DNA from 2 places in the Pseudoalteromonas marina genome. Region 2 is predicted to be linked to the other one. Evidence: predicted binding sites of a transcription regulator. Region 2 holds the regulator's gene; the other holds the start of a gene.
The links. Region 2 encodes LexA, which represses DNA repair genes until DNA is damaged. Its sites were predicted from a motif close to TACTGTATNNNNATACAGTA; they were not measured.
Positions count from the first base shown of each region.

Region 1: uvrD (DNA helicase II) is a predicted target of LexA. The motif match lies at 10,149-10,168, and genes of this name have one in related genera.

Region 1 is NZ_AHCB03000007.1:579,174-593,963, forward strand. Features, by position in the region: gene PMAN_RS13875 (alpha/beta hydrolase family protein) at 1-2,066, shown strand, start outside; gene PMAN_RS13880 (response regulator transcription factor) at 2,250-2,954, shown strand; gene PMAN_RS13885 (YifB family Mg chelatase-like AAA ATPase) at 2,995-4,503, opposite strand; gene PMAN_RS13890 (trimeric intracellular cation channel family protein) at 4,538-5,152, opposite strand; tRNA gene PMAN_RS13895 (tRNA-Met) at 5,919-5,995, opposite strand; tRNA gene PMAN_RS13900 (tRNA-Met) at 6,059-6,135, opposite strand; tRNA gene PMAN_RS13905 (tRNA-Met) at 6,217-6,293, opposite strand; gene cysQ (3'(2'),5'-bisphosphate nucleotidase CysQ) at 6,430-7,233, opposite strand; gene nudE (ADP compounds hydrolase NudE) at 7,226-7,798, opposite strand; gene yrfG (GMP/IMP nucleotidase) at 7,861-8,508, shown strand; gene PMAN_RS13925 (dUTP diphosphatase) at 8,505-9,128, opposite strand; gene PMAN_RS13930 (YacL family protein) at 9,212-9,580, opposite strand; gene PMAN_RS13935 (hypothetical protein) at 9,696-9,920, opposite strand; gene uvrD (DNA helicase II) at 10,233-12,398, shown strand; gene PMAN_RS13945 (tRNA(Met) cytidine acetyltransferase TmcA domain-containing protein) at 12,376-14,448, shown strand; gene PMAN_RS13950 (hypothetical protein) at 14,549-14,790, shown strand, end outside.
Region 2 is NZ_AHCB03000010.1:99,837-117,614, reverse strand. Features, by position in the region: gene PMAN_RS15000 (chemotaxis protein CheA) at 1-392, opposite strand, end outside; gene PMAN_RS14995 (response regulator) at 407-769, opposite strand; gene PMAN_RS14990 (STAS domain-containing protein) at 778-1,050, opposite strand; gene PMAN_RS14985 (SCO family protein) at 1,224-1,835, opposite strand; gene cyoE (heme o synthase) at 1,832-2,761, opposite strand; gene PMAN_RS14975 (COX15/CtaA family protein) at 2,774-3,763, opposite strand; gene PMAN_RS14970 (hypothetical protein) at 3,786-4,280, opposite strand; gene PMAN_RS14965 (SURF1 family protein) at 4,270-5,010, opposite strand; gene PMAN_RS19235 (DUF2909 domain-containing protein) at 5,025-5,336, shown strand; gene PMAN_RS14955 (cytochrome c oxidase subunit 3) at 5,236-6,111, opposite strand; gene PMAN_RS14950 (cytochrome c oxidase assembly protein) at 6,147-6,677, opposite strand; gene ctaD (cytochrome c oxidase subunit I) at 6,677-8,269, opposite strand; gene coxB (cytochrome c oxidase subunit II) at 8,269-9,411, opposite strand; gene lexA (transcriptional repressor LexA) at 9,828-10,445, opposite strand; gene PMAN_RS14930 (PaaI family thioesterase) at 10,622-11,065, shown strand; gene PMAN_RS14925 (hypothetical protein) at 11,067-11,447, opposite strand; gene PMAN_RS14920 (membrane protein) at 11,694-12,392, shown strand; gene PMAN_RS14915 (endonuclease) at 12,455-13,108, shown strand; gene PMAN_RS14910 (S41 family peptidase) at 13,255-14,871, shown strand; gene PMAN_RS14905 (hypothetical protein) at 14,871-15,242, shown strand; gene PMAN_RS14900 (LysR family transcriptional regulator) at 15,351-16,244, opposite strand; gene PMAN_RS14895 (NADPH-dependent FMN reductase) at 16,364-16,930, shown strand; gene PMAN_RS14890 (tellurite resistance TerB family protein) at 16,942-17,388, opposite strand; gene PMAN_RS14885 (hypothetical protein) at 17,485-17,778, shown strand, end outside.

The sequences.
Region 1 (14,790 bases), on a different contig from region 2:
TTGCATTAACTAACTCCACTCACAGCGTTATTATTTTGGCGCAACAAGTCGCAAACTGGAATGATGTGGTTATTGATTTCACCCCTAAGAGTGACACTGATAAAATTACGCTAAATACATCATACACAAAGCGCTTATCAGCAAAGCAACTGTTTGATGCGCCAACCATGAGTAATATATCTTTAGCGCCTAACGCAGAGCAATACATAACCACTAAGCGCACTTACGACGATAAAACTCAAAATCAAGCCAACTTGGTTACCGAGTTAAAAAATACCGACAACTCAACTGTATATCGATTTGAAGATGGACAACCAAGCAATATTATTTGGAGCCCAGATAATCAGTACTTAGTGTATTTATTAAAGGGTGAGCTTAAACAACTTAATCGAAAAAGTTTAGCCATTAAAACACTGGCAAACGACTTAGCCGGCGCCAGTGGCTTCACCTTTTTTAACGACACCAGCCTAGTATTTAGCTGGTCAAAATCACCAGAGAGTAGCAACAACTTAACCAAGCATTATAAAGGCCTTCAAGATCGTTGGTCATATGCGCGCACTACCAGCCAACTTTATATGCTTGATACTAAAAGTGGCTTAACAAAAGCACTTAGCCAAGGCCCGCTTTCTCATAGCTTTGAAGATTTAAATAGTACGCGTGGAAAAATATTAATGAGCCGTTCGGTTATGGCCATGCAAGCGTCTACTCACCCTGAGACAGAGCTCGTTGAGCTGGATATAAAATCAAACAAGCTCTTGTCACTTGGTAAATTTAAAACATTTAACCAAGCAAAATACGCAAACAAAGACGTGTATGTTGTTGCAGGCCCCGACTTTAAAAATGGCGCTGGCAGAGCGTTGCCAAAGTCAATGCTTGCTAATAACTACGACGGACAGCTTTACCTGTTAACTAACAACGGTAAAAATGTTACTGCGCTCAGTAAACAATTTGACCCATCAATTGGTCAGCTAAGCGTGTTAGAAAGCGGCGATGCGGTACTTAAAGTGACCGAAAAAGACACTCAGCCATTGTATCTATTCGACCTCAGTAAGCAGCGCTTTAAAAAGTTAAATACCAATGTGGATATTGTAGAAAAATTTAGCGTTTCACATGGGCGCAATTCACAAGTGTTAATCACCGGCACAAGTGCTTTAGCACCGCAACAGCTCAAACGCCTTAATATCAGTAAAAACAAAACCGATCTTATTTGGGATTCAAAACCAATTGCTTATGCTAATACAACAATACCCACCCTTGAAGAGTTTAACTTTACTAATAAAAGTGGCGTTGAAATAACCGGGCGTGTTTATGTGCCAAGTAACCTAGATAAAACTAAAAAGTACCCTGCACTTGTTTATTATTACGGTGGTACATCACCTGTTACCCGCAGTTTTACTGGCCGTTACCCATTTAACTTATGGGCCGAAAACGGCTATGTGGTTTATGTAGTGCAACCTACCGGCGCGACAGGTTTTGGACAAAAGTTCTCAGCACAACACGTCAATGCATGGGGTGATTACACCGCCGACGATATTATCGAAGGAACACAGGCTTTTTTGAAACAATACGACTACGTAGATAACACTAAGGTCGGTAATTTAGGTGCCTCTTATGGTGGCTTTATGACCATGCTATTGGCAACAAAAACCGATTTATTTAGCGCTTCTATTTCCCATGCCGGTATTTCAAACTTAACCTCTTATTGGGGCGAAGGGTGGTGGGGCTACTTATACTCTGGTGAAGCATCTAAAAACAGCTTCCCATGGAATAACGCCGATCTGTATAGCCAACATAGCCCAGTGTTTCATGCAGACAAAGTAACTACACCATTACTGCTTATTCACGGTGACAGTGATACTAACGTACCCGTAGGCGAAAGCTTAACAATGTACACCGCACTTAAACTACTAAATAAAGACGTGGAGCTTATTGAGTATAAAGGCGCCGATCATCAAATTTTTGCGCGCGATAAGCGCTTTAACTGGTGGAATACTATGTTGGCATATTTTGATAAAAAACTAAAAGACGAACCACAATGGTGGGATTCAATGTACGAGAATAAGTAATTTAAACCGGAATTTTATATCTTTATGAAAAGCGCCCTTGAATATGGGGCGCTTTTTTGATTTTTTATAATTATTTTAATATTTTTGAAATATTAAGTTACTTAAAACTAGCATGTAACCCCTTCTCAGTATTTACCTAATGGTGCTACCATACAAAGCTACAAGCATTTAAAATAAAGTACTATGGCTATTAATGTTTTATTGGTTGAAGACGATGAAATACTCGTTAAACGCATTCAAAATCACTTTGCAGAGACCGAATTTACAATAGAAGTAGACTCAACTGGCGCTGATGCATTGAGCATCGTTAGGCAGCGAGTAAACCTGCGTGATGCATTTACCCTCGCTATTATTGATATTGTACTGCCTAAAATAGACGGCCTTCAGCTCGCCAAAGAACTTAACACACTAACAGATATTGGTGTTATTGTGCTTTCTAGTCGTGATTCACAAGCAGATCGAATAGCAGGCCTTGCCCAAGGTGCTGACGACTATATTTGTAAGCCTGTTGACTTGCTTGAGCTTGAACTGCGCATGCGCGCTTTATATAAACGCGTTGCCGTTAATATGGATAGCGACGAAAGTGAAGAGTTTATTGAATACGCCGACTTTAAATTACACCCCGATAATCGCACCCTTATTACCTCCTCGGGTGTTGAATCACGTTTGACTGAAGCAGAGCACAAAGTACTTATTTGCTTAATAAGTAATGCAGGTAAAGCCACTTCACGTGAAAAAATATCTGAAGAAATAGGCCAACCAGATTGGAGCCCTAACGATCGTACAGTCGATGTTCTTATTGGTCGATTACGTAAAAAACTAAACGATGAAAAAGATCAAAAGCGTATTGTCACAGTCCGTGGCAAAGGCTACATGCTCTCTATATAGCTGTTAAAAAGCGGTTTACGCTATTCATACTCAACTCTGGTTACTTGGTGAGTTGAGCAATTAAGCGTTCAAAGGCTCTGTAATTTAATGCCTCTTTTAAATCGTCTAAACTAATTTTTTCATTCCCTTTTAAATCACTAATCGTACGCGCTACTTTAATAACTCTATGGTAAGAGCGCGGCGATAAAGACAGCTTTTCACTGGCCTTAGCTAAAAACTGCAGCTCTGCTGGGGCAAGCTCACAGTAAATACTCATTTCTTTATTATTTAGCCGCGCATTCACTTTGCCTTGGCGTTTTAACTGTATGTAATAAGCTGCTTCTACCCGTGCACGCACTTGTGCGCTGGTTTCTTCTTGCTTAGTGCTTTGCAGCTCCACGCTGGTTAACCGTGGTAGCTCTATTTGCAAATCAATACGGTCAACAAATGGGCCTGATACACGAGATAAATAACGTATAACTTGATCGGGTGTTGCTCTTTTATCGGTGTGGCTTCCAGTAGGACTGGGGTTTAACGCTGTAATGAGCTGAAACTGTGCAGGAAACTCCATTTGCCGCGCCGCACGCGAAATAGTTACCGTACCGGTTTCCATTGGCTCACGAAGGGAGTCGAGTACTTTACGCTCAAACTCTGGTAGTTCATCTAAAAATAATACCCCATTGTGTGCCAGCGAAATTTCACCCGGCTTAGGGTTTGATGACCCCCCCACTAATGCAACCGCCGAGCAGGTATGATGAGGATTACGAAAAGGGCGTTGCCGCCAGTTTGTTAAATCGATTGAATGACCAATAATTGAATAAAGTGCAGCAGTTGAAAGCGCCTCATCATCAGACATAGCCGGCATTATTGTGGCCATTCGCTGAGCAAGCATTGATTTACCGGTTCCCGGTGGACCTAAAAATAGCATGTTGTGACCGCCTGCAGCAGCTATTTCTAATACACGTTTAGCCCCGGGCTGGCCCTTTACGTCGCTCAAATCGAGTAAAAAGTCAGGTGACTGCGTACAGTCTGGATACTCTATATTTAACGGCAACGGCTGCTGGTTTAGTAAATCACCCCATACTTCTTGAATCGAACTTACCGCTTTGCGCTTTACGCCATTTACAAGGCTTGCCAGGCTATCATTAGCTATGGGTAAAAAACAGCAGCGGTTTTGTTCTTTAGCTGCAAGCACAGAGGGCAAAATAGCATTTACTCCACGTACCTCACCGTTGAGTGCAAGCTCACCGTAAAACTCATATTTATGAATATCAGGGCACACTATTTGCCCTGATGCTACCAAAATGCCTACGGCAATGGCCAAATCAAACCGGCCACCGTCTTTGGGTAAATCAGCTGGGGCTAAATTAACAGTAATGCGTTGATCAGGGAAACCAAATTGAGAGTTTTCAAGCGCGCTGCGCACTCTGTCTTTTGACTCTTTAACAGAGGCTTCGGGAAGGCCTACAATGTGGAATGCGGGTAAACCAGTTCCTAAGTGAACCTCTACAATAACTTCAGGGGCATTAATACCTACCTGAGCACGAGAATATATACGAGCTAATGACATTCCTTATCCTAATCAATCCTATGATTAAGTAAGTTTAGTCAGGATATTTAAAAACGTGTAATGTGATTTTCCATTTTATTGCTGAAAAACGTAAGAATAATGTCATCAACATTGCCAATACCATCGCCAGCTCAGTCACAAATGAAAAATACATACTAAGTGTATAAACAATACCACCCGCAATACAGGTAATGGCATAGAGCTCTCCTTTTAACAGCATAGGGATTTCGCGGGCGAGTACATCACGTATTAAGCCTCCAAAACAAGCCGTTATGACTCCCATTATGATTGCTGTCATTTCTGGCATGCCTGCAAGTAGTGCTTTTTGAGTGCCCATTACAGCAAAAAAAGCCAAGCCGAATGCGTCTGCTATTTGAAGTGTGTAATACGGAATAGATTTTTGCTTATTAATAAGCCGAGATGTAATAAGTACAGCAGCTAAAATAGCAAAAAAATAGCTTTGATCATGTAGCCAAAATACAGGAACGTCTAGAATCACATCGCGAACAGTTCCCCCACCAATAGCGGTCACTGTTGCTAATACTACCACCCCAAAACCATCCATTTTTTTCTCGTAGGCCACTAATGTGCCTGAAATAGCAAACACAGCAATGCCGATTAAATCAAACCAGTGATACAGTTCTGTCATGTAAAAGTACACTTAAAAATATTTCAGCCGTTTTAACATACCCAGCACGAGGTGTTAAGTAATAACGAATTTAAAATGATTGGTATAGTATATGTGGTAAATGTAATAACAGCTTTGCTATTAAGAATTACTGAATTTTAGACATAAAAAACATGCTTTTAGCATATCACTTTAATAGTGCTTTTATTTCAGTGGTTGCGGGAGCCTGAGCTTATAGAAAGTGAACCGACGACCTTTGCTGGCTAATGGAGAGCTGAGACCGACGAGCTATCCATTTCACTAAATTTCAGGCATAAAAAAACACGCTTTTAGCGTGTTACTTTAATAGTGCTTTTTATTTCTCAGTGGTTGCGGGAGCCGAATTTTAATAGATGGCCTTTGCTGGCTAATGGAGAGCTGAGACCGACGAGCTACCCATTTCACTGAATTTCAGGCATAAAAAACACGCTTTTAGCGTGTTACTTTAATAGTGCTTTTATTTCAGTGGTTGCGGGAGCCGGATTTTAATAGATGGCCTTTGCTAGCTAATGAAGAGCTGAGACCGACGAGCTACCCATTTCACTAAATTTCAGGCATAAAAAAACACGCTTTAGGCGTGTTGCTTTACTATATCTGTTTATTTCAGTGGTTGCGGGAGCCGGATTTGAACCGACGACCTTTGCTAGCTAATGGAGAGCTGAGACCGACGAGCTACCCATTTCACTGAATTTCAGGCATAAAAAAACACGCTTTTAGCGTGTTACTTTGTATAGTGCTTTTATTTCAGTGGTTGCGGGAGCCGGATTTGAACCGACGACCTTCGGGTTATGAGCCCGACGAGCTACCAGGCTGCTCCATCCCGCGCCTGAAATATGCATACTTATTTAACGTTGCTTACATTACAACGTGGCGTCCAATTTAAGAAATTGGTTGCGGGAGCCGGATTTGAACCGACGACCTTCGGGTTATGAGCCCGACGAGCTACCAGGCTGCTCCATCCCGCGCCTGTATATTTAAAGTCTATCGACTACTTAATTTAATCTCTTAAGTTAGAGTTTACAGTAACCTCACCCCATAAAGGAAATTGGTTGCGGGAGCCGGATTTGAACCGACGACCTTCGGGTTATGAGCCCGACGAGCTACCAGGCTGCTCCATCCCGCGCCTGTAATTTCTTTAAAACATTTTCGTAATATTTACGAGCCTGCCTTGAAGAGAGCGCTACTATATAGGAATAAACTTATAATGCAAGGCTTTAACTACCTAAAACTGTTCAAGTGAACAAAAAGCAATCAAAACTCTATTCTATACTCGCTCTTTGGTGAGGAGTAATCATTTTTTGAAACTCCCAATCAGGGTGCCCCATTACAATAAAGTCTGGGTTTTCAGTGCTCTCGCGTTGGTTATAGGTTAAAGGGTTAAACTCTGCATCAGTAATGCAACCGCCCGCTTCTTCTACAATAACTTGTGAAGCCCCTGTGTCCCACTCACCTGTTGGGCCTATTCTTAAAAAGCAGTCCGCTTTACCCTCAGCAACAATACATGCTTTTAACGAGCACGAACCAACCGCAATGGTTGTAAATTGGCTATTTAAGTATTGACTCACCGACTCAATTTTCTGACGGCGACTTACCGCTAGTGTTAAACTTTCAGGCGGAGCTACGTATATTCGTGTGTCGCTCTTTTCTTCACGCTTAAAAGCACCATTTTTAGCACTCGCAAAGTAAGTAATACCTTTCGACGGCCAATGAATTACACCCAACACAGGGTGGTTATTTTCAATAAGCGCAATGTTTACCGCAAAATCACCACTTTCTAAAATAAATTCACCTGTGCCATCCATGGGATCAAGTAACCAATAACGCTGCCAATCTTGCCTATCGGCTAATGCAGGAATAGGTGTTTCTTCCGACATAATAGGAATATCGGGCGCAAGTGCCTTTAAGCCTGCAACAAGCACATCATTTGCAGCTAAATCGGCTTTAGTTACTGGTGTGTGGTCTGATTTTTCTTGTTGGCCAATATCATCTTTTTTGTATATAGCCATAATGGCATCGCCTGCACGTTCGGCTAATTCAATACAAGGTTCTAATAATTTATTCATCGGCAGCTCCAGATGCTAAGTACTTATCTAATAATAGCAAAGCGGCAACACTTCGTGCTTCGGTAAAATCATCTTGCTCTAATAATGACTGCCATTGCGTTAATGGCCACTTAACAACAACTAAAGGCTCAGGCTCGTCGCCTGGAAGTGTTTGCGGATATAATTGCTTAGCAAATAAAATATGCATGGTGGCATTAAAATAACTAGGTGCCATAGTCACTGTTTTTAATGGTTTAAAAAAGTCTGCGCCAAAACCTACTTCTTCTTTAAGTTCTCTATTAGCAGCTTGCTCTGGTGTTTCGCCTGGGTCGATCAGTCCTTTAGGAAAGCCTAGCTGGTAGTCATTGGTGCCCGCGCAATACTCACGCACTAGCAGCATTTCGTTATCAGCCGTTATAGGCACAATCATTACAGCGCCTCTGCCACCACCTCGAATACGTTCATACTGACGCTCTTCGTCATTCGAAAATTTTAGCTCTAAAGATTCCACAGTAAATAGGCGACTTTTAGCGACAACATTATTACTTAGGATTTGAGGAGGTGTTGGATGCTTTTTCTGTGTCATTGGCGTTAATTTGCTATCATGGCAGTTGTGCTTAATCATAAACTTTTCACAGGGAAAAGCCCATGCTAAATTGGTCAAAAATCGATACCGTTTTACTTGATATGGACGGAACACTCCTCGATTTACATTATGACAGCCATTTTTGGTTAACTGTTCTTCCACAGCAACACGCCTTAGCGAAAAATATAAGCCTGAGCGAAGCAAAAGAAGATATTTTTAAACGCTACCAAGCTGTAAGCGGCCAAATTGAGTGGTACTGCTTAGATTATTGGGAAGATCAGCTTAAATTACCGATTATGGATTTAAAGCGAGAAACACAGCACCTTATAAAAGTTCGTGACGACGTGCCCTATTTTTTAACGGAACTAAAAAAAGCAGGAAAAGAGCTTATATTGCTTACCAACGCACACCCAGAAAACGTCATGATGAAATTTGAACACACCGCAATCGATAATTATTTAGATGGTGTAGTGTCGACTCATGAATATGGCGTAAGTAAAGAGCAGCAAAGTTTATGGCACCAAGTACAAAATGATTTAGGATTTAACAAAACACGTACTTTATTTGTTGATGACAGCGTAGCTGTATTAAATGCCGCAAAAGAATACGGCATTGGACACTTACTTGCGGTTGCCAACCCCGACAGTCAGCAACCACACAACGAAATAGCCGATTACTTAAATGTAACCGACTACCGCACTATTATTTAGCTTTTAGGGTAACGTGCCTCAAGGCCTTGATAAACTAACTTTGCGAAGTCTGCATGTTCGGTATCAAGGCTTTTAACTACTTCCACTAAGTGCTCGTTATCTTCTTGCCCGTTCCACACTTTAATGTAGCTACCGTCTTTATAACCATGGTCTTGGCGAAAAAAGTTTAAGGTATTTTTACCAACATAACCACGGTATAAATCGTCAATATCCATGCCCATTTGTGCCATACAACCGGCAAATGCTGATGCATTAAACGCTTTATCTGCAACAGCAGATGCCGCAAGTATTTCTAACGTTTGTTTAAAGTCATCAGCTTGCTGTACTTGGCTCAACTCACTTTCTAATTGCTTTGCTAAGTCTTGATAGCTTGTTTTTCCGTCAATACGTAGCGACAAACCAAAGTGAAAAATATCAACCAATTCTAAAATAACTTGCTCGGTATCGGGTGTTTGTTTTTTCCACCACTTCCAGCCATGATGATCTAGCATTTCGGCACACTCAACCCAAATAGCGCGATACCATTCAAACCCTTGTGTAAACCATTGTTCATGCACTTTTGTATTCATGGCGTTTTGCATTTCTAGCATGACTACTAGCTTATTTAAATTGGCAGACATATCAATTCCTGTCGTTTTTTAGTTGTTATAATAATACAGAGAAAGCGCTGTTTTTGCATTTGCTATGTCTGTTTTAATTATTTTTATCGATTACTGGTAAACTCATACCACGACTCGATTAAATCAATAAAGTCTTCAAAACCACAACCACTGCTTAAGTCGTTCTCTTCAAGCATTAAATCATCATCTTGATAGGCAATTAAGTCTTCGCTGTCTTGGTGCAGAGCATGAGCCTCAAATAAGGCCTCATCTTTAGATAAAATTAAATCTATTTCTTGGCCTTTTAGAGTGACTGGCTCAAAACTCGTTTTGACAGACACAATAAGTGCTTGCACCATAGCGACTTTGTCTTTGCCAATTTCTTCGTTTAACCAACGACCTATTATTGCGTGTTCGCTGCTTATTTTAATTCGTAAACCACTAATAGGGTCACGTATAAATTGATATTCCATAGCTATTACTTATTAAACGTTAATAACGCGATTATACCCGTAAATTAGCTGTAACGCCGACCCTAAAAAACAAAATAGCGCCATTGGGCGCTATTTTTGTAAAACGTTTAAATACCTAACTTCGCGAGCGGTATCGTGCCGCATCTATTATCGACCATAAATAAATAATAGGTACTAATACAAAACCAACGAGTACATAAATAAGTGCGTAACTTATAACAATAGCTAGCGCAAAAAATATAGCCGCTAAAATACGCCCTTGTACTAGTTGTCCTAAACCAGGAAAAAATATATTACACAATGCAGCAATCACATTACCGCCAGACCCTTGATCAGCCATACTCACCTCTGTAGTTAATTAATTTTAAATTTTAGTTATCTACTTACTATCACACTTTATGCCAATTTATTAAAGCTTAAAAATCAGTTAGTTAAATTACGACTCACTAATTGCTTTGGTATTTTTTACTAAATATAGGTCAATTTGATTATTTTTATTATTAATCTTAGTCACTTATCCATGCCAAAAACTATCCAGCTGATTGGTTTTAGAGGCTATTTTTATAATAGCTGTTCATAAAAACAGTATTTTATTTAGCCTTACAAAAACACCTGTTATACTGCCCTCAATATTGATTAAAAAGGCGTAACGATGGACGTTTCAGAATTACTCGACGGCTTAAATGACAAACAACGCGATGCCGTTGCAGCCCCATTACAAAACATGCTGGTATTGGCCGGTGCTGGGTCTGGTAAAACACGAGTGTTAGTTCATCGTATCGCGTGGCTTATGCAAGTTGAACAAGCATCAGCTTATAGTATTTTTGCGGTAACTTTTACCAATAAAGCAGCTAAAGAAATGCGTACCCGCGTTGAAGAAACCTTAAAAGCACCGGTTGGCGGGATGTGGATTGGTACTTTCCATGGTTTATCACACCGTATTTTACGCGCTCATCACCGTGAAGCTAACTTACCAGAAGCCTTTCAAATTTTAGATTCTGATGACCAACTTCGTATGATCAAGCGCTTGTTAAAATCAATGAATATTGATGATAAAAAGTGGCCTGCAAAACAGTTTGGTTGGTACATAAGCGCTAAAAAAGACGAAGCACTTCGCCCTAAAGATATTCAAGCTTATGATATAAACGAGCAAATGATGCTGCGTGTATATGCCGCCTACCAGGAAGCGTGTGACAGGGCTGGTTTGGTCGATTTTGCTGAAATACTGCTACGCAGCTATGAAGTATTAAAAAATAACCCGACGTTACTTCGCCACTACCAACAGCGCTTTGCCCACATGCTAGTAGACGAGTTTCAAGATACTAATACCATTCAGTACGCATGGTTAAAGTTACTTGCAGGCGACACAAGCAGCATAATGATTGTTGGCGACGACGACCAAAGTATTTACGGCTGGCGCGGAGCTAAAATAGAAAACATAAAACGCTTTTTAACTGACTTTGATGCTGAAACCATTCGCCTTGAACAAAACTACCGTTCAACCGCAACTATTCTTAAAGCATCTAATGCGCTTATAAAAAATAACTCCGAGCGTATGGGGAAAAGCTTATGGACCGACGGTAACGAAGGCGAGCCTATATCAATTTATGCCGCCTTTAACGAGCTAGACGAAGCCCGCTTTGTGAGTAGCAAATTACGTAGCTGGTTAAATGCAGGTAACGCGTTGCAAGACGCCGCTATTTTATACCGTAGTAACGCGCAATCTCGTGTACTCGAGGAAGCCATGCTGCAAGAAGGCTTAAAATATCGCATTTACGGTGGTATGCGATTCTTCGAGCGTCAAGAAATTAAAGATGCGCTATCGTACTTACGCTTAGTAGGTAATCGCCAAGACGATGCCGCATTTGAGCGTGTAATTAATACTCCTGCTCGCGGTATTGGCGATAAAACATTAAGTCATATACGTGATTGCGCTCGTGCTGAGTCACTTCCGCTTTGGTACGCAGCTAAAGCTATTGTTGAACAACAGCACTTATCAGGCCGAGCAGCTGGCGCTGTAACAAAGTTTGTAGAACTTGTTGAGCACATTGAAGACAAAATTAGCGATCTTACTTTACAAGAACAAGCTAAATATACAATTCAAACCTCTGGCCTTATGGCTATGTACCAAGCTGAAAAAGGCGAAAAAGGCCGTGCCCGCGTAGAAAACTTAGAAGAGCTTATAAGTGCATGCGATCAGTACGAACTCCCTGAAGAAGAAGAGTTTAGCTCACCACTACAAGGCTTTTTAGCCTATACCTCGCTTGAATCTGGTGAAGGCCAAGCGGATGAGCACGAAGACGCGGTACAAATGATGACGCTTCACTCAGCTAAAGGCTTAGAGTTCCCGCTTGTGTTTATGGTGGGCGTTGAAGAAGGCATGTTCCCTTCGCAGCAAAGTAATGAAGAGTCTGGCCGCTTAGAAGAAGAACGCCGCCTTTGTTATGTAGGCATGACCCGTGCAATGGATAAACTATACATTAGCCATGCCGAAAGCCGCCGCCTTTATGGACAAGAGAAATACCATAGTCCTTCACGTTTCTTACGCGAAATCCCTGAAGACTGCGTAGAAGAAATTCGTATTAAAACGCAAGTTTCGCGACCACCGGCAGCAGGGCGCTTTAGTGCATCGGTAAGCCATGCCGCCTTTGAAGACAGCGGCTTTAACTTAGGTCAACGTGTACTGCATGCTAAGTTTGGTATTGGCACGGTACTTAACTATGAAGGTAGCGGTGCACAATCGCGTGTACAGGTAAACTTTGATGACTTAGGCAGCAAATGGTTAGTAACGGCTTATGCACGATTACAAGCTGTATAAAGCTCACATAAACTCACTAGAAAAAACACTGGTTGGCGCTCATCATCGCCAACTGGTGCTTGTTACTGGCAGTACTGCCTGGTGCTACGAGCTGTTAGGTGAATTACTTCAACCTGAAAACACACTCGTCGTTTCTAAAAATACCAGACTAAATAACGCGCAGTGGCCTAATCGTACTCATCAAATTTTAGGGCAAGAATATTCTCACGCCGTATACGATGGCTTTAGTGGCTTGCACCCTGATAAATTAGCAGCTATTGCAGGTACGGTAAAAGCAGGCGGTATTTTATATTTACTGCTACCAGAGCTAAGCGAGCTTTCAACTTGGCCAGATCCTGCGCTAAGCACAGTGCAGTCTCACGGGCATAAAGTAAGCTATAGCTTTTTTAATGAACGCATTGCCCGCGTTGTGCAACCGTTACCCGCTTATCACTTTAGTGAATTACATGGCTGTACAGGTAATATCAGCAGAGAAAGCTCTACCAATAAAATAGATTTTGAACCGCAACAGCATTGTGTAGAAAATATAATTAAAGTGGCTCATGGTCGCGCCAATCGCCCTTTACTCATTAATGCCGACAGAGGTCGTGGTAAATCAGCAGCGCTTGGACTTGCTGCCGCCAAGCTTATCGATAAAAAAATACTACTTTGCAGTACACAATTTAAAGCCACTCATAGCAGCTTTAAACATTTAAGTAATGAGTTAAACATACCCTTCGATGGTAAAAGTAAGCAACTTGCTAATTTGCAGTATATCGCTCCAGATTCATTATTAGACTCGTTGCCAGAGTGTGATTTATTACTTGTTGACGAGGCGGCTGCTATTCCAGTTCCTCTGTTATTAAAAATGCTAAAACAGTATCCGCGCATTGTATTTGCAAGTACTTTAGTAGGTTATGAGGGTAATGGTAGAGGCTATACAATTAGGTTTAGTCAGTACATTAAAGCAAAGTATAAAGCCGCTAATATTATCACACTTGATGAACCGTTAAGGTTTGCAAAAGCCGACCCGCTAGAGCGCCATATACGCACTTTGCTCGCACTCGAAGCACAGTACGAAGAAATACAAAGCAATGGCTTAAATAACCTAGTCCACAGTGAAATTACTCAGCAACAACTCACAAATGACGAGCTGTTACTTGAGCAGGTTATTGCATTACTTGCCTTAGCACATTACCAAAGTAACGTTAACGATTTACGCCAACTACTTGATGCACCCTCACAACGATTGTTCATAACCCAAACACATAATCACGTAGTGGGGGTGTGTTTAGTTACAATAGAAGGCGGGTTACCCCTCGAGCTAACTGAGCAGGTGCTTAAAGGTGAACGCCGCCCACAAGGGCACCTAATGGCACAAACTCTCTCGCAGCTAAGCAGTGATCCCCAGTGCCTTACCCAACTCTCTGCTCGAGTAGTAAGAATTGCTGTTGCCCCTAATCTTCACAGCCAAGGAGTAGGTAAAGCCTTACTGAGTTTTTGCGAATCAAGAGTAAGTAATGAGTGCCATTGGTTTGGTGCTAGTTTTGGCGCTACGGCTGAGTTATTAAAATTTTGGCAAAGCCAAGGGTTTAGCACTATAAAGCTGGGTTATCAAAAAGATAAAAGCACTGGCGAGCATTCAGCACTCGTTGTGAAATGTTTAAACAACAATACGGGTACACTGAAACTATTAAAAGCTGAATTTCAAACCGATATATTTTATGCTTTACTCACACACTTTAAACACCTTGATTGGCAGCTTGTAAATGTACTTATTTCCTCGTTTACAGATAGACCTATCAGTTCAGACATCAAAAAACGTTTAATACGACAACTTAATAATCACTTTTCTCGATTTAGTATTACAGCTACTATTTGGCAAGTTGTAACTCTGGCACCCTCTGTTGTTAATTGTTTAACGCAAAGTGATAAGCAACTATTAATTAGCTTAATTTTGCAAAATGAAAGCGATACAAACGTCATTGAGCAATTAAATATACAAGGCAAAAAAGAGCTTGAAACATGCTTTAAACAAGCAGTGTTAAAACTAGCTAAAGCCATCAAATAACTCACCCCCTTAATACAATGATTAATTACCAGAGTTACTTAAGCTATTTGGTAGATTTGTTCTATTCTTAATACATTAATGGGTAAATTAAGATAAAGGCATGGAATTAATAAACTTTAAAGTGGGCTGCAAAACCATTTCACTGAAAATACTTGATATCTTATTAACCGAGCGCTTTGATAATAATCTCACAACACTACCAAACAACAACAAAAGCTTTATTGGTGTTAAAGATTATATGGATATCCCTACGCCAGTTTTCGATTTAGGAATTATCTTAAATAATATATCAACAGAGCAAAGCAACAAACATATTTTAAAACAGCTAAGATCCTGGCAAGA
Region 2 (17,778 bases):
CTATTTATTCCTAGCACTTCTTCAAATTGTGCTCGTAGAGTATCGGCTTCAGTTAAGTCGGGCTCTTGCTCTGCCTGCAATCCAGCCAGTAACGAACGAAGGCAATCAACCGCTTTAAGTAATAAATTAACGTGCTCGGTTGTCAGGGTGCGCTCGCCTTGACGAATTTGGTCCAGTAAGGTTTCAAGTACATGAGTAAAATCAGACACCGATGAAAAACCAAATGTCCCACTTCCCCCTTTTATTGAATGAGCGGCTCTAAAAATAGTGTTAATAGTTTCTAAGTCTTCCTCACCGGGTACTAAGTTTAAAAGCTCAGCTTCCATGGTATCGAGGCCTTCAAAACTCTCTTCAAAGAAAACTTCAAAAAATTGACTTAAATCTATACTCACTTTGCGCTCCTTGACTAACGAATAACCTTTTTAATCACCGCTAGTAACTGCTCAGGATTAAATGGCTTTACTATCCAGCCTGTTGCACCAGCCGCTTTACCTTCTACCTTTTTTTCTAAGCCCGACTCGGTTGTTAGCATAAGTAATGGCGTAAATTTATAATCGGGTAATGTACGTAGCTCTCGAATTAATGTAATACCATCCATAATGGGCATGTTCACATCTGAAATAACCGCATCAAAACCTTGCTGCTTAGCAATAGCCAATGCCTCACTGCCGTCTTTGGCCTCTGTTACATCAAAGCCTGCGGTTTTTAAGGTAAAGCTCACCATCTGACGCATTGATGCTGAATCATCAACTGCTAAGATTTTTTTCATATAAACCTCTAACTATTTCTTTCGATTGTTAAATAATGACTTAAGCCAAGCTGATTAATGGTATGTGCTAATGCTGCACTACTGCCGACCCATATAATTTTGTGTTGGATGGTAAGTAAGTGTTTTTGAAGCGCACATAACAGCTGAATAGATGCAGTATCTGCAGACACTACATCGCTAATATCAAGACTTATATCGTCGTTGCTATTGAGTTCTTGTAGTAAGTCTTGGTGGAGCGTTTCAACTTGGGTAATCACAAGTTCGCTTGGAAGTTTTAACATTTAAAATTGTGTAATCCCTTTCATTTCAATTCATAACAAAAGCTTAGCTCTAGTTACTAAAATTGCCATAAAAGGATCAAAAAAGATTTTAATAAATTTATAAACAGGAATGAAAAAACAAAAAAGGGAGCCTAAAGCCCCCTTAAAATACGTGAAATTTAAAAAGTTAGTTTTTAGTAGTAGTTTGCAATAACTTTAAACTCTTGCGTTAATTTAGTTGAATTAATAAGCGGCACACTGCCTTGTTTAAACTCAGGTTTGAAAATAGCTCTTAGCGCTCCTGTATCATCAACCAACGCAACTGATGCACTATGATCAACCGCATAATCAGCTTTTGTTGTATCACTAATTGCGTAAATGAGGCCAAGCTCTCTCACCACTGGAAAAAGATCTTTATGCTCCCCTGAAACAGCCAAAAAATTCGGGTTAAAGTAATCTATATATTGTTTTCGTTTTTCTGCTGTATCTCTGTTTGGATCGACCGACACAAACCATATTTGTAATGGGTAATCAGCTTCCAGCTCTTTATAAACTGCGTTTAACTTAGCCAATGTTAACGGGCAAATATCGGGACAACTTGTGTATCCTAAAAACACTAAATTCCATTGCCCTTTAAATTGCACTTTTGTCACTGGTTCGCCGTGCTGATTTTTTAACGTAAAATCCGAAAGTGATTTAGCGTTTTCATAAACAAGTGCATTTAAATTTTGAGGATCGTTTTCACTTGAGCACGCTGATAAAAATAAACTTAAAACAACAATTACTAAAAGCCATAACCGTTTCATAAAGGAAGCCATTTATCTATAAATAAGATCACGAAGAGTACCATTAAATGCACTATCGAAAAACGAAATAAATCCATAGCCTTGTCGTTATTAGCTGCAAATTTTAACTTAATGGCTTTGTACATAAACACACTATTTAGCGCACAAGCTCCAACTAAGTAAATACCTCCTGACATACCAATTAAGTATGGCATCACACACACTAAGGCCAATAAAACTGAGTATGCAACTACACATGTTTTACAAAAGTCGATACCGTGGGTTACCGGCAACATTGGAATTTTTGCACGCTCGTAATCACTTTTTCGGGCAATGGCTAAAGCCCAAAAATGAGGAGGAGTCCAAGTAAATATAATCATAACAAGCAACCACGGCGCTGCTGCCATTTGGTTTGTTTCAGATACCCAACCAAGCAATGGCGGCATCGCTCCAGCAAGTCCGCCTATTACTATATTTTGAGGTGTCGCGCGTTTTAAAAATGACGTATAAATAAAGGCATAACCCACTAATGCAAATAACGTTAATATTGCTGTAAGCGTATTAGCCCACACCATAAGCATGATAAAACCAGCGATACCAATGCTTGCCGCAAACGTTAATGCATGAGTTTTACTTAAACGCCCTTTAGCAACAGGGCGATGGCGCGTTCTTGCCATTTTAGAGTCTATTTCGCTATCTACTACATGGTTAATAACGGCAGCGGCAGCAGACAACAGACCTATTCCTAATAGACTAATCATCTGAACGCCTATTCCACGTCCTACATCCGGGGCTAATGCTAATCCAACCCAGGCTGTTAAAACCAACATCGCCACCACTTTAAATTTACTGATGGCTAAGTAATCTTGTAATAGATCGTAAGCACGCAAGCTAAGTGATTGAGTATGTGCAGGCTGTATTGTTTTTTTGTTTATTGTTAGTGCCATTATATTTCTCCTTTATGTGCGTGATTTTAGGTAATAACACAACCTAACCATACTTAATAACAGTATGGCAGCCATTAGGTTATGCGCCAGTGCAACACCCAACGGAAAGTGCCAATGTACCAAAATGAGTCCTAAGCTAATTTGGCAAAATAAAGTAACCAATACTGCTATTACACAGCTTTTAATTTTTTGAGAGTAAGCGTGACTGTAAATTTTCCACATAATAAGCGCCAAAACTATGCAGGTTACTAATGCCCAAATACGGTGTAATAAGTGAATAGACATTCTTGCTTGTTGTGAAAGCACACCAAACTCGTAGTTGCTGTGCTCAAGCGGTAACTGAAAAACACTCCTCAGTGAAAAAGGCTGAGCGTAATCACACAAAGGTAAACCATTACAGTGTGGTGCTGCGTAATTAGCCGCAAGCCAGCCGCCAAGCGCTATTTGTAAAATCAGCACAAAAAGAGCAATCAAACTTATTCCATAATACCGCTTAGCCCCCGCATCTCCGCCCATAATGGGTTTTGCTGTTAACCTTAAATACAGCAATGTAATTAGCGATAAAATACTAAAACCACCCAATAAATGCCCCATCACAATAAGTGGTTGCAGATTCATAGTGACAGTCCACATACCTAAGGCAGCTTGAAACACAACAAGTAATAGTAATAAAGATGTGAGCTTTAATGGTGTAGTTGGAAATTGACGCTTTAAAAAAGCAACAATAAACAGCGCTAAAATCATCAATCCTAAGGTGCCCGCAAAATACCTATGAATCATTTCTTTCCAGGCTTTTGCTTTTTCAAACACCATATCAGGGTAGCTTTGTGTTGCTAAAGCAATATCAGCTTCATGTTTAGGAACCGTTAAAAAGCCATAACATCCGGGCCAATCTGGGCAACCTAGCCCTGCATCACTCAAACGAGTGTATGCACCTAGTGCAACAACAACTAAAGCAAAAAGTCCGGTCAATAAAACCCAATTCTTATAATTTTTGTACATCTTTTACCTCACACTAAACGGATTAGCTTGAACGAGAATAATTAAGTAGTTTTTTTAAATCCTTCAATAGCCCTTTTTGAACTAAGCGGTTTTCTTGAGGCTTTGCTTTGTATGGGTACTCAAGTACCACAAGCCCCATATGATCAATTAAATACAAACTTGCGGGGGTCAAGCTTGCTTGCTGAGCCATTTTTTTCCATGGTAAGTCTGCTTGTGAAGGACTCCCCATAACAGCCATATCTACCTTTCCTTGATTTTTACCAAGCGCTATATACAAATTATTAAGCGCCTCAAGTTGCTCGTTACATGACGCACTGCACTCACTCGAATAATTAAGCGCTATAGTCCATAGTTTAGGATTATTTTGTTGCCAGTTTTCTAGTTTTATCTCTTCATTTAGAAATTCACCGTGATTTGTAACCGCACTAGGTAACCAATCGAATTTGAGCGCGCTATAGGCTAAAAACAAAGGGATAGCACAACAGGTTACAAACAATAAAAGGGGTTTATTTTTCATTTTTATTCCTTTTTTTACTCGCAAAAATGGCTACAACAACACATGCAAAGGCGATTAAAAACCACTGCACCGCATAGGCGTTATGTTTTTGTGGGCTCATTACAACCGCTGCGTAATGCGGTATCGCAATTTCATCACCCTCACCTTGGCGGTAAGCCATAAAGTTAACCAATGGGAAATTAGTGTGTGATTGTATAAAGCTTAAGTCGATTGATTGAATGCGTTTGGGCAAATCACCACTCGAGGTCTTATCTTCTAGGGTAAAACTACTGAGGTTATTCTCTTTAATTTGTGCTTTGACCGTAAACTCACCTTGGGGCATAACTACCGCAGGTAAAATATCCCGTGATAGCGGAGCTCTCACCCAACCTAAATTAACCAATACTGCACGCATATCATTATTTGGTTTTAACAGGACGAGTAGGTCGTAACCCACTTGTCCGTTATATACTTGATTATCTAACAACCAGTAATGTTCGCTTAAAAGTGTCCCTTTAAGCTCGACTAGTACACCGGTTTTATTCCACTGCTTTGGTAAATTTAGCAACTGCGACCAACTCATAACACCATGAGTTTGTATTTGAGCAATAGCAGTGAGCTGTTGCTGTTTTTTTTCACCTCGTTCTAATTGCCAAAAACCTAGGCGCACACATACCAGTACGACAACCACAACCATACAAATTGTGATTATTGAACTAAGCTTTTGTTTGTGCCTTAAAACTACTTGCATAAAGGGTCAACTCAGTGATTATTAAAATTATTATTGTACTGTTACTAATGTTTATACTTTTTAACTTATTTAGAGCGCTATTTATTATGGTGTCTGGGAAAACAAACGGGCGACCTATGTCTCACTTTTTAGGGCGCCGAGTGTTGTTTTCGGTTGTTGTATTAGTGGTTGCAATCGCAGCAGTTAAGCTCGGTTATATAAAGGCAAATAGCTCGCCCATAAACGTTACAGCACATATACAAACACAAATAAACACAGCCATACCACATCAACAAAATGCCAATACCAAGCAGCAGCTTGAAACGCAAAGTGCTTTTCTTTGGTAAAATGACCTTTTAATATTCGTATTAAAATGACAAATAAAAGTATGGCTCCGAGTGTGACATGCATGCCATGAAAGCCTGTAAGCAAAAAGAATGTATTACCGTACACACCGGCATCTAATGTTAAATTTAAGTCATTGTATGCATGAACGTATTCCTCTACTTGCAATGCTAAAAAGCACACGCCTAATAACACCGTAAGTCCTAAAAACACTTTCAGTGGTTTACGTTTGTTGTTTTCCATTGCAACATGAGCAAAATGTAACGTGACCGATGAAGCGATTAAAATTAACGTATTGATCAATGGTAGGCCTTGCCACCCCATAGCTTGGGTTGTGTCACCGGAAGGTGTAACAACCAAAGGCCACATAGCTTCAAAGGTAGGCCACAACACTTCATTAGTCATAGCATTGTTACCCGCGCCCCCCAACCAGGGCACCGAAATCATACGTGCATAAAATAACGCACCAAAAAAGGCCATAAAAAACATAACCTCAGAAAAAATGAACCAGCTCATGCCTTGTCGAAAAGAACGATCCATTTGTGCTGAGTACAACCCTTGGCCTGACTCGTGAATAACATTTTTAAACCAGCCAAATAACATATATAAAAGAACGGCTATACCGGCATAAAGTAAATAAACACCGTTCCCCCCTTCCTTGCCAACTTCCATAACTGTTAAGCCTGCGCCTACGGCGATAAAAAACAACGCAACCGCTCCTACAATGGGCCACGGGCTTTGCTCTGGTACGTAATAATGCTCATGTTCTTGATTCATTTTACTTGCTCCTAGTTTCGCACTAGTGTTTGTTGCTAGTTATTACTGGCAACTAGTTGCTCACTAATATCAAATACGGTGTAAGACAAAGTTAGCTCTTCAACATCACTTGGAAGCGCTGTATCAACATAAAAAAGCAATTTAAATTCGAGCTCTTCCCCCGCTTTTAGGGGTTGTTGATCAAAGCAAAAGCAGGCCATTTTATGTAAATATTTTGCCGCTTTGCCTGGTGAAACAGACGGTACTGCCTGCATAACTTTATCGAGTTCACTACTATTTTTTGCGCTAAAAACGACTTCTCGCATTTCTCCGGGTTTCACAACCACACTGTACTCTTTTGATTTCACCTCAAAAGGTGCACCGCTTTGTGCATGAGTTGTAAAACTCACGCTAACGTCCCTTGTTTGCTCAATCACGCTACTTTGCTGCGCTTGCTCTAACGATGGCTTACCATTTAGCCCGGTTAAGTCACAAAACACGTCGTATAACGGCACTAAGGCAAACGCAAACGCAAACATACCTATGCTGATAATAATCAAGCGTTTAAGGAGCGGTGCGTGGGTCATTATTTAATTTCCGGTGGTGTTGAAAAGGTATGGTAAGGCGCAGGGGATTCAACTTCCCACTCTAACCCTTCAGCGCCATCCCACACTTTTGCAGGGACTTTTTCGCCGCCTCTTGCACATTTAAAAACAACCACTACAAACAACAGCTGAGATAAACCAAATGCAAAACCACCAATACTTATAATTGCGTTGAAGTCTGCAAATTGCAGTGCATAATCAGGAATACGACGAGGCATACCAGCCAAACCCACAAAATGCATTGGAAAAAACAGCACATTTACACTGACTAACGACAACCAAAAATGCCACTTAGCCAGCGTGATATTAAACATATTGCCAGTCCATTTTGGCAGCCAGTAATAAGCACCGGCCATGATTGAAAATACCGCCCCTGTCACTAACACATAATGAAAATGAGCCACTACAAAATAAGTGTCGTGGTATTGAAAATCAGCGGGAGTAATAGCAAGCATCAACCCTGAAAAACCACCTAATGTGAACAGTACTATAAAAGCAATACTGAACATCATAGGGACTTCAAAGCTAATAGAACCGCGCCACATGGTGGCTACCCAATTAAATACTTTCACGCCAGTAGGTACCGATATCAGCATTGTGGAGTACATAAAAAATAGCTCTGCAGCTACCGGCATACCGGTGGTAAACATGTGATGCGCCCACACAATAAAGCTTAACAATGCTATAGATGACGTTGCATAAACCATAGATGCATAGCCAAATAGCTTTTTGCGCGAAAAAGTAGGCACTATGGTTGAAATGATACCAAACGCTGGCAAAATCATGATGTAAACTTCGGGGTGACCAAAAAACCAAAATATATGCTGGAACATCACCGGATCGCCACCGCCGGCTGCATCAAAAAAGCTAGTCGCAAAATATTTATCGGTTAAAACCATGGTCACCGCCCCTGCCAAAACGGGCATAACAGCAATGAGTAAAAATGCCGTTATTAGCCATGTCCATACAAACAGGGGGAGTTTCATCCACGTCATGCCAGGTGCACGCAAATTAACTATAGTCACAACCACATTAATAGCACCCATAATTGAGCTAATACCCATAATGTGCACCGCAAATACAAACAAGGCAGTATTGTCGTTACTGTATGTGGTTGAAAGCGGAGCATAGAAGGTCCAGCCAAAAGCAGGACCTCCTCCAGGCATAAATAAAGAAGCAAGCAAAATTAAGAATGCGAAAGGTAAAATCCAAAAGCTCCAGTTATTCATTCTAGGTAATGCCATATCTGGCGCACCTATCATTAACGGTATCATCCAATTGGCTAATCCCGTAAAGGCAGGCATAACGGCGCCAAACACCATTATTAAACCGTGAACTGTAGTCATTTGATTAAAAAAGTGGGGATCGACCAACTGCAACCCTGGCTGAAATAATTCGGCCCTGATCACCATAGCCATGGCGCCACCAATTAAAAACATGGTCAACGAAAATATTAAATATAAACTGCCAATATCTTTATGATTTGTTGTATAAAGCCAGCGCTTGAAGCCTTTAGCTGGATGATGAGCATGATGCGCTTCATTGGCGTTTGGTTGTTCTGCTATGCTACTCATTAGTTAGCCTCCACGTCGGCATCAAGTGCTGCTTGAATCTCACTAGGCTGAATAACATCACCGGTATCGTTACCCCATGCATTTCGCTTGTAAGTAATAACCGCAGCCAATTGTTTTATAGATAACTGCTTGGCAAATGATTGCATTGCCGTACCTGGGCTCCCATGAATAAGTATGTCTATATGACCTTTGATATCGCCAAGTACAATTGGGCTGCCTTTTAGAGCCGGAAATACGCCCGGTAGCCCTAACCCCGTAGGTTGATGACATGCTGCACAACTTGCCATGTATACTTGAGCACCCAGCTCCATTAGCTCTTCTTTAGGTAATGTTTGATCAAGTAAAGCGGCATCAGCTAAAGCTGCTTGTTGCTTAGCTTTTTTAGCATCGGCCAACCATACTTTAAAGTCAGCCTCAGATTTGGCCTCTACCACAACGGGCATAAACCCGTGATCTTTACCGCACAGCTCAGCACACTGACCTCGGTAAATACCTTCTTCGTTTATGTTGGTCCATGTTTCGTTAATAAAGCCTGGATTGGCGTCTTTTTTAACGGCAAAGTCTGGTACCCACCAAGAGTGGATAACATCATCTGAGGTCATTAAAAAACGAATTTTTTGATTAATTGGCAGTACGAGGGGTTTGTCTACCTCAAGTAGATAATTTGGGTTTTTATCAGCTAAATTAGTTATTTCATCCTGAGGAGTTGCAAGCATTGAGTAAAACTCTACATCTTCTCCCATGTATTCATAATGCCATTTCCACTGTGAACCTGTAACTTTAATTGTTAAGTCGGCTTTACTGGCATCTTCCATCGCTATTAACGTTTTTGTAGCTGGCACTGCCATAGCAATTAAAATAACAAATGGAATGGCGGTCCAAAGAATTTCTACTTTGGTGCTTTCGTGGAATTGAGCGGGAACCGCTCCTTTAGATTTGCGATGATGAATGAGTGCCCAAAGCATAATGGCAAACACTATTATCCCAATCACACAACATATAAAAAATATGGTCATGTGTAATTCGTAAACATTTTCACTTATATCTGTAACGCCTTTACGCATATTAAATTGGCTATTTGCCAAGGCTAACTGCGGAAAAACACACAATATAAGCCACAAGGTACAACTAAGTTTACCCATGTGACGACTCCTTTGATGCTGTTGCTAGTGCAAAGCGAAGAGGCATACGGCTTAAACGCCAATTCGTTATTTTTATTTTTTTATTAATGCCGTTTTATTTATAAAAATTGGCATTCACTGCGCTAGCAAAAGTTAATTGTGTGTGCTCAAAACTTAAAAGCGATGAGTATTGCCAGCGTCAGCTTATTAACAATTAGTTAATATTTAACCACCATGCAAGTTTTTTGTATTAAAAACAAACAATAAATATATAAAAAGTAGAGAGTTGGCTTAGTTGAACGTAGAAGAAAATGGCTCAAATCGAGAGGTGGTAAGGGCTAAGGATGAAATGAAAGAGTGTGAATAAAAAACAAACAAAATTTTAAAAATAAAAAAAGCGCACCAAAAAAGTGCGCTTTTTATAAAATAAGAAAGAACTACATCCAGTCCGCGTTACGAATTACACCCACTGCCAAGCCTTCAATGTTGAACGACTCAGTTTCAAGATCGACCTTAATTGGTGCAAACTCGTCATTTTCGGCATGAAGCAACACCTGACGACCCGCTTTTTCAATGCGTTTTACGGTTACATCGTCATCAACACGGGCAACCACAACTTGACCATTTTCAGCCACTTGTGTTTTATGCACAGCAAGTAAATCGCCATCCATAATGCCTATATCTTTCATACTCATACCGTTTACGCGCAGTAAAAAGTCGGCAGCTGGTTTAAACATTAATGGGTCAATTTTACAGTGGCTTTCAACATGTTCTTGCGCCAAAATAGGGGAACCTGCCGCAACTCGGCCAATAAGCGGTAAACCTAATTGTTCTGGCTCCTCTTCTTCAACAAGTTGAATTCCACGGCTTGCGCCAGGTTTCATTTTAATCACCCCTTTTTTGGCAAGGGCTTTTAAATGTTCCTCAGCGGCATTTGCACTTTTAAACCCTAACGTTTGTGCTATTTCGGCACGTGTAGGCGGCATACCAGTGTCTTTAATAAACACTTTAATTAATTCGAGTATTTGAGCTTGGCGTTTAGTTAATGGGCGCATACAACTGGTTTTCCATACAGTACATTTAACTGTGAGTATATACAGTTAAATAAAAATCGCAAATTTAAATTATCCGTTCAAATAGCTAAATTACTTCCTTACGTGTACATTTTAGAGGCTTTCTAAAATAGCCTATAAAAATAGTAACTTGCTACAATAAATTTAAGGAAATCTATATGAGTATTTGGTATCAACCCATTACATTAGCATTGTGTAAACAATTGGACGAAGGCATTAATGGCCAAGGGACGCTAATGAAAACCATGGGAATCGAAATAACAGAGATAGGCGACGATTACTTAGTAGCAACTATGCCTGCAATCCCTGCACACCATAACCCTATTGGCATGGTTCATGGCGGCGCAAACGTTGTACTCGCCGAAACCGTAGCGAGCTATGCTGCTAATTTTGTGGTTGATTTCACAAAGTTTTACTGTGTTGGGCAAGAAATAAGTGCAAGCCATTTAAAGGCTTCTCGCAATGGTACATTAACGGCAACAGCACGCGCATTTCATATTGGAAAACGAAGCTCTGTTTGGGAAATAAAAATCACAAACAGCCGCAACGAGCTGTGCTGCGTATCAAAAATGACCGCAGCCGTTGTTGAGCGAAAGGCGTAAGTTATTTTTCGAGAGGGTAAATTGTTATTTCCATACCCGCGCCAATAGCAGATATACGCAGTAGTGTATCTGCATGTAAAGCTTGATTAAAACACTTTGGCGACGTGCCTGACTCAAACCCTATATCAAACGTTCTACGTGAGCAGCTCAACCATTGCTTTAATGCATTGCGTGAACATGACTCAATAAGCTCACATATATGGTTTATTGCTTTGTCTGGTGATTTTACATCGCCAGCTACCTCAATACGTGCTAATTGACGGTATTCGTCTTTGTCATAATGTAAAATCGTTGCGACTTTTTTTAGGTCGGCCACCAGCACACTAATATCTTGTTTTGACTCAAGCTCTAGATCTACATTTAAAAATTGAATTTCCGACATTGTCTCGTATTTATCCTCTAATGGTTACCATGCAAACTTTAACGCAGTTTTACCTTTATACCAAATCAACACCCTATAAATAGACGTTTTATATGGTAATACTCTTATTTTAGAGTGCGATTGCTACTTACAATTGGCGCTATTGTGCTGAAACGCTATTTTAATGCACTAGTGCGACATTTTGTCGCACTCACCTTGCTCAACCATCGCGTAAAATGTCTTGTAAAAATAATAAGATAAACACACATGAAAAAAATTTTTAAACCAGCACGTAAACTTCATAAATGGTTGGGCTATTTATTAGGAATACAAATACTAGCTTGGTTGCTTGGCGGTTTGGTTATGAGCGCTATTCCGCTTGAAAAAGTACATGGTAAACACTTAGCAACACGCACCCTGGCTAACCCCTTTAAAAGCAGCGATTACGTCGCATCAATTGATAATATTGTTTCACAAGTAACTAATCCGACTAAGATAACCTTTGCGCATTTTTTATCTACCCCACTTATAACTGTAACCAGTGAAGGCAACCCTCAAAGTTTTAATGGCATTACTGGGCAACCATTTAAAGCCCCCAATAAACAGCAAATAATTGCTAATGCACACGCGCATTTACTTATTGATGCTCAACCAGTAAGTACCACTTTATTAGGTTTAGGGCCAAGAGAAAGCGGTTATAAAAAAGATGTATGGAAAGTACAATTTAACGATACATTTAGTACCACACTCTATTTGTCATCAGATACGGGCAAAGTGATTACTGTGCGCAGCACACTGTGGCGAATTTTCGATTTTTTTTGGATGCTGCATATTATGGATTACGATGAACGTGAAAACTTTAACAATCCTCTATTAATTAGCTTTGCTGCAACCAGTGTGCTTTTTTGTTTAACTGGCTTTTTACTGCTATTGCAAAACATAAGGATTAAACGCAGATTTAAATAAGTTTATGTTTGCCTGTTGAGCCAGTAAACTAGGGGCTCCTGTAGTTCACGTATGTGATGGATATGACCCGATTGATTTTGGCCTTACTGGCTTGCTGTGTCTGTTTTTCGGTATCAAGTAAAGACTTTACTCGCTTCTCTACTGCTAAAAAGCACTTAATAAAAACGCTACCGCACAATGCAAAAAGCCTGTATTGCGGTTGTGATATTAAAAAACAAGGTAAAAAACTAGTGCCAGATCCAACGGGTTGTGGCTATGTACCTCGTAATACATTTACCCGCTCAGGCAAAGTAAACCAGCGCGCTTTACGTATTGAATGGGAGCATATTGTATCGGCATGGGAGTTTGGGCATCAACTACAATGTTGGCAAAATGGTGGGCGGAAAAACTGCCGTAAAGTCAGCGAAAAATTTCGAAAAATGGAAGCTGATATAAATAACTTAGCCCCCGCAATTGGCGAAATAAATGCTGACCGCTCTAATTATCGTTTTGGCATGCTAGGTGGAGCCGCGACTCAATACGGCCAATGCGATGTAAAAGTAAACTTTAAGCAACGTGTTGTTGAGCCACCATTTTATGCCCGTAAAAAAATTGCCGACGCCTATGCTTACATGCAAAAAACCTATGGTTTAAAAATTTCAAAGCAACAACAAAAACTTTTTAATGCGTGGCAAAAGCAAGACCTAGCACTAAAAAGCACTATACAAAAAATGTAATGATATTCCCGCTAATAAGCGAACTTAAAATACTGCTTTACCAATAAAAAATGACACAATTATTTACATAAAGAAAAAGCAAAACGTTGAATAAATAATCAGGTGTTGTAGTATTTTAAACAACTTATTTACAGGAAGTACCGAATATGTTTAAAAACAACACTCTATCGCTTGCAATTATTAGCGCGCTCTCAGTTTTTGCTTTAACAGGTTGTGGTGGAGGCGGAGGTAGCAACACTACACCAGCGCCTGTCACGCCACCTACAAGTAGCACACCGACATGGACTGCCGGTGTATTTGAACCTTCAGACGAACTCAAAAACTTTTGCGAAAACCCACGTACAGGTAACGACCCGTTTAATAATAATGAGCCTTACCCTGACCAAGCTGGCTCAGCCTTATACGAAAAACTATGGCTTCGCTCATGGAGCGACGAAACATACCTGTGGTATGACGAAATAGCCGATAACGACCCTGAATCGTTCGATACCGTGGCTGACTATTTTGCTCAACTAAAAACCGAAGAGCTAACCGATTCAGGCGCTAAAAAAGATAACTTTCATTTTTCAGAACCCTCTGAAGATTACTTCCAAGAAGCACAATCGGGCGTTACCTCTGGTTATGGTATTAACTGGGCATTTATTGGTGATTCAGCCGATAGAATTTTACGTGTTGCTTACCTTGAAGATGACTCACCAGCTAGCCAAATTGGCTTTCAACGAGGCGATACCGTACTTGAAGTTGATGGCGTAAGCATTAATACCAATACCCAAGCAGGGATTGATACTTTAAACGAAGGCTTATTTAGCCCAACCAACGGTGATTCACATACAATTGTTGTTCGCAGTAACGACGGCACGGAAAAAACATTTAACGTCACAGCGGGTAACATTGAGCAAACGCCTGTTCAAAATGTAAAAACGATTGTAACAAGCAATAACACGCGCGTTGGTTATATGCAGTTTAATAGTCATATAGGTATTGCCCAAGAAGGCCTAATTGATGCAGTAAATAAATTTAGAACCGATAACGTAGACGAACTCGTTATTGATTTTAGATACAACGGCGGCGGTTTATTAGCGCTGTCTGCGCAGCTAGCGTATATGGTGGCAGGAAGTGCCAATGTACAAAACCGCTTTTACTATCAAACGCAACAAAATGATAAACAGCCTGTCGATTCTCCATTTCCGTTTATTGACGAAGAAATAGATTACTCAACGTTTTTTAGTACTGGCGATAAATTACCTGATTTAAACTTATCTAAAGTGTATGTACTAAGTACATCAGGTACCTGTTCAGCCTCTGAAGCATTTATTAATGGCTTAAAGGGAATAGATGCAGAGGTGGTACTTATTGGCGACACAACCTGTGGTAAACCATACGGATTTACGCCTACACACAACTGTGGAACAACCTACTACACCATTCAATTTAGTGGCGTTAACAGTAAAGGCTTTGGCGAATATGCCGCAGGCTTTACCCCAACACCAACACCACAATTTAATGCCGATGTACAAGGGTGTGTTGTTAGTGATGACTTTGATAATCAACTTGGTGATAGCAACGAAAGGTTACTATCTACAGCACTTTTTCATATAGATAATAACGGCGCATGCCCAATTACAACAACAGTCGCTAATAGTAAAGTAGATGTACCAAGCTTTGCTGCTACGAGCGAAAAACTGCAGCCTTTAAACGCACCAAACGATCTTACCCGCGGTAACATGGATCTAACATGGCCTACGTTGTCTGAGGAGCAATAATGGTAAAGTTACTGACGGTACTCACTGTATTAATAAGTGTAGGGGGATGTAATAGTATGAGTAATGCCGTTGCAAAGCCTGCGCTATTAACAGAGGTTAACCCAGGCGTTATAACTGTGCTGCAACAGGCAATTATAAAAGCTAAAGGCGGTAAGCTTGTTACACTGGCCGACACCGTTTTTACCAAACGCAGTGAGTTATTACTAAGCCATGGAAATAGTAAAGATCCCAATGGCATGCCCATTATGGGCGCGCATAATATCAAGTCAGAAAAGTTTGTTTTGCAAATTATTGGCGAGCAATGCGTGCTGTATTACCCTAAAAAAGATCTCACTATTGAGCTTAAAAACGTAAGTTGTAAAGCACAGTAATTTAATAACGAAAAAGGCTTACAACTTATTGTTGTGCGCCTTTTTATTGTAAAACTATAAAAAATGCTGATTGCCAAAAAATAACTCGATCGGGAACCCTTCAGTTTTTTATTTAGCAAGTTTATTAAAATGCGCCTTTAATAAGCCTGCAAAAGCTTGTACTTTCGCGGTGCGATGCACTAAATGATGGGTCACTAACCACACATCGGTGGGCCAATTTAATTCACTATGTAGCACAGGAACCAAATCGCTATATTGCGCTGCTACATCATGTTGTAAACCACCAATCCCTAAGCCTTTAATAATCGCGCGTGTAGCCTCGGCAGTTTCTGATACACGTAATTTGATTTGCGATGCAGGAATGTTTTCGTCTGCCCAAGCAAAATAAGGTACGCGCGCATTATATCCCGCCACTCCTGATACAAAATTATGCTGCAATAAATCACCTAATGATTTAGGCATACCATGCTTTGTAATGTAACGTTTGTTAGCATACAAACCCGATGTAAGCTTTGCTAAGTGCTGAGCAATGTAATCCCCTTCATCAGGTTTAGGGCCTGCACGAAGCGCAATATGTGCTTGCCCGTGATCGAGCCGCAAGCGTTTTTGCTCCAAAATAACTTCAAGCTGCACTTGTGGGTGTAATGCCTGAAATTGCTCACATACATCACCCATAACATCAATAAACCCACTCACCGTAGTAAGTAATAAACTTCCGCGTAAAGTACTGTCGGCAGCGGCAATATCGTTATGTAGCTGTTCGAGCGAGGTATCTATAGTTTGCGCTGTCGCAAATAATTTAGCGCCAATTTCAGTTACCTTGTAACCACGAGCATGGCGATGAAACAAGCGGGTATCTAGGTTTTTTTCAAGGCTGTTAATTCGTCTTAACACAGTGCTGTGGTGCACATTAAGTGCCTCTGCTGCAGCTGTAAGTGTGCCAAGCCGCGCCACTTCAAAGGCCACTTTTACGTCTTGCCAGTCATCAAATTTAATTGCCATGCGCTCTGCCTTTAACTTGTGTGCATATATGCACATAAGTGTTGCGTTTATTTGGGTTTTCTACAAGTAAAAGTTTGCTACATTAGGTATGTAACTTAAAACATAAAAAGGCCAAACTCATGTCAGCACCAAAAATTATCGCGCTTGCGGGCAGCTTACGTAAAGAAAGCTTTAATCAAAAACTTATTAATGAAGCAGCACGTTTTGCTCTGCAAACAGGTGCTGAAGTAGAAGTTATTCAGTTAAACGAGTTAGATATTCCACTATTTAACGAAGATATTGAAGCACAAGGCACACCCGCTGATGCACAACGTTTAAAAGACAAACTTCGCTCTGCAGATGGTATTTTACTGGCAAGCCCAGAGTATAACGGCTCGATCACTGCGCCGTTAAAAAACGCTATAGACTGGGCTTCACGCACTGAGCAAGGTGCAGTACCGGCGTTTCGTAATAAAGTTGTGGCCTTATTTGCTACTTCACCGGGTGGATTAGGAGGTTTACGCGGTTTAAACCACGTACGTGATATTTTAAGCGGCATTGGTTCGTTAGTGCTTGCCGACCAACTTGCTGTACCGTCTGCGTTTTCTGTTTTTGATGACAATGGCCAAATTAGCGACCCAGAAATAGCTGATAAAGTATCTTCGCTTGCTCATCAATTAGTCAGTGTTGCAAGCAAATTAAAGTAACCTTATACGCTTTACTTTTGCTTTGTCGCCGCTATTTTTGCGGCGATAAAATCAACATGCGTTACATATAATAGACCCGCTATTTTACGTATTACGTACTCTTCTTGTGGGTCTATTTCACCGTCTGCGTAGGCTAAACGCCACAGCAATTCTATTATCTCTATTCGCTCTGCCGCACTGCAATGCTCATTAATCTGTTTTGAAAACTGAAAGTAATCAATTGCGCCATCTAAACTACTTGCTGCATTGGTAGTGAGTTCTTCAACCTCAGAATCTGTTAAATTAAAATACTTTTTTAAGGTTACAGTCAGGGTGTGTTGTTCATCATGGTCGAGCTTGGTATCTGCACGCATCACTTCAATTAGCAACGCTGCTACCGCCGTTTTTAAATCGTGTGGCTCTATACTTGGCGCTGGATCATCGAATGCTGTAAAAAGCTGTTTTATTTGTTTGAACATCACATTATCTCTTTTGGTGTTAGACTTAACGTACATAAACCGAACTTGTATGAGTATTTAATGGGTATTAAGTTCGCAAATTAAAGGATACATTTTATGAAAGGGTTATATTCACCGCGCTTTATCATTAGTTGCGTACTGGTGGGCCTTTCGAATACAGGCACTGCACTGGCCGACACCGTCGAAAAAGAAAAATCATACGACTTTGATAACAAAGTTCATTATTATCAAACCAAAATTGACAACAGCAATTATAAAATAGAAATACAATCAGACGATTACAAACACTTTGCTAATCAAAGTATGTTTTTACTGCGCCATGCAGACAGGTTATGCCGTGGTAACACCTTTATGTTAAAAGTGCTTGAAGGCGTGCAAGAGTACGAACGT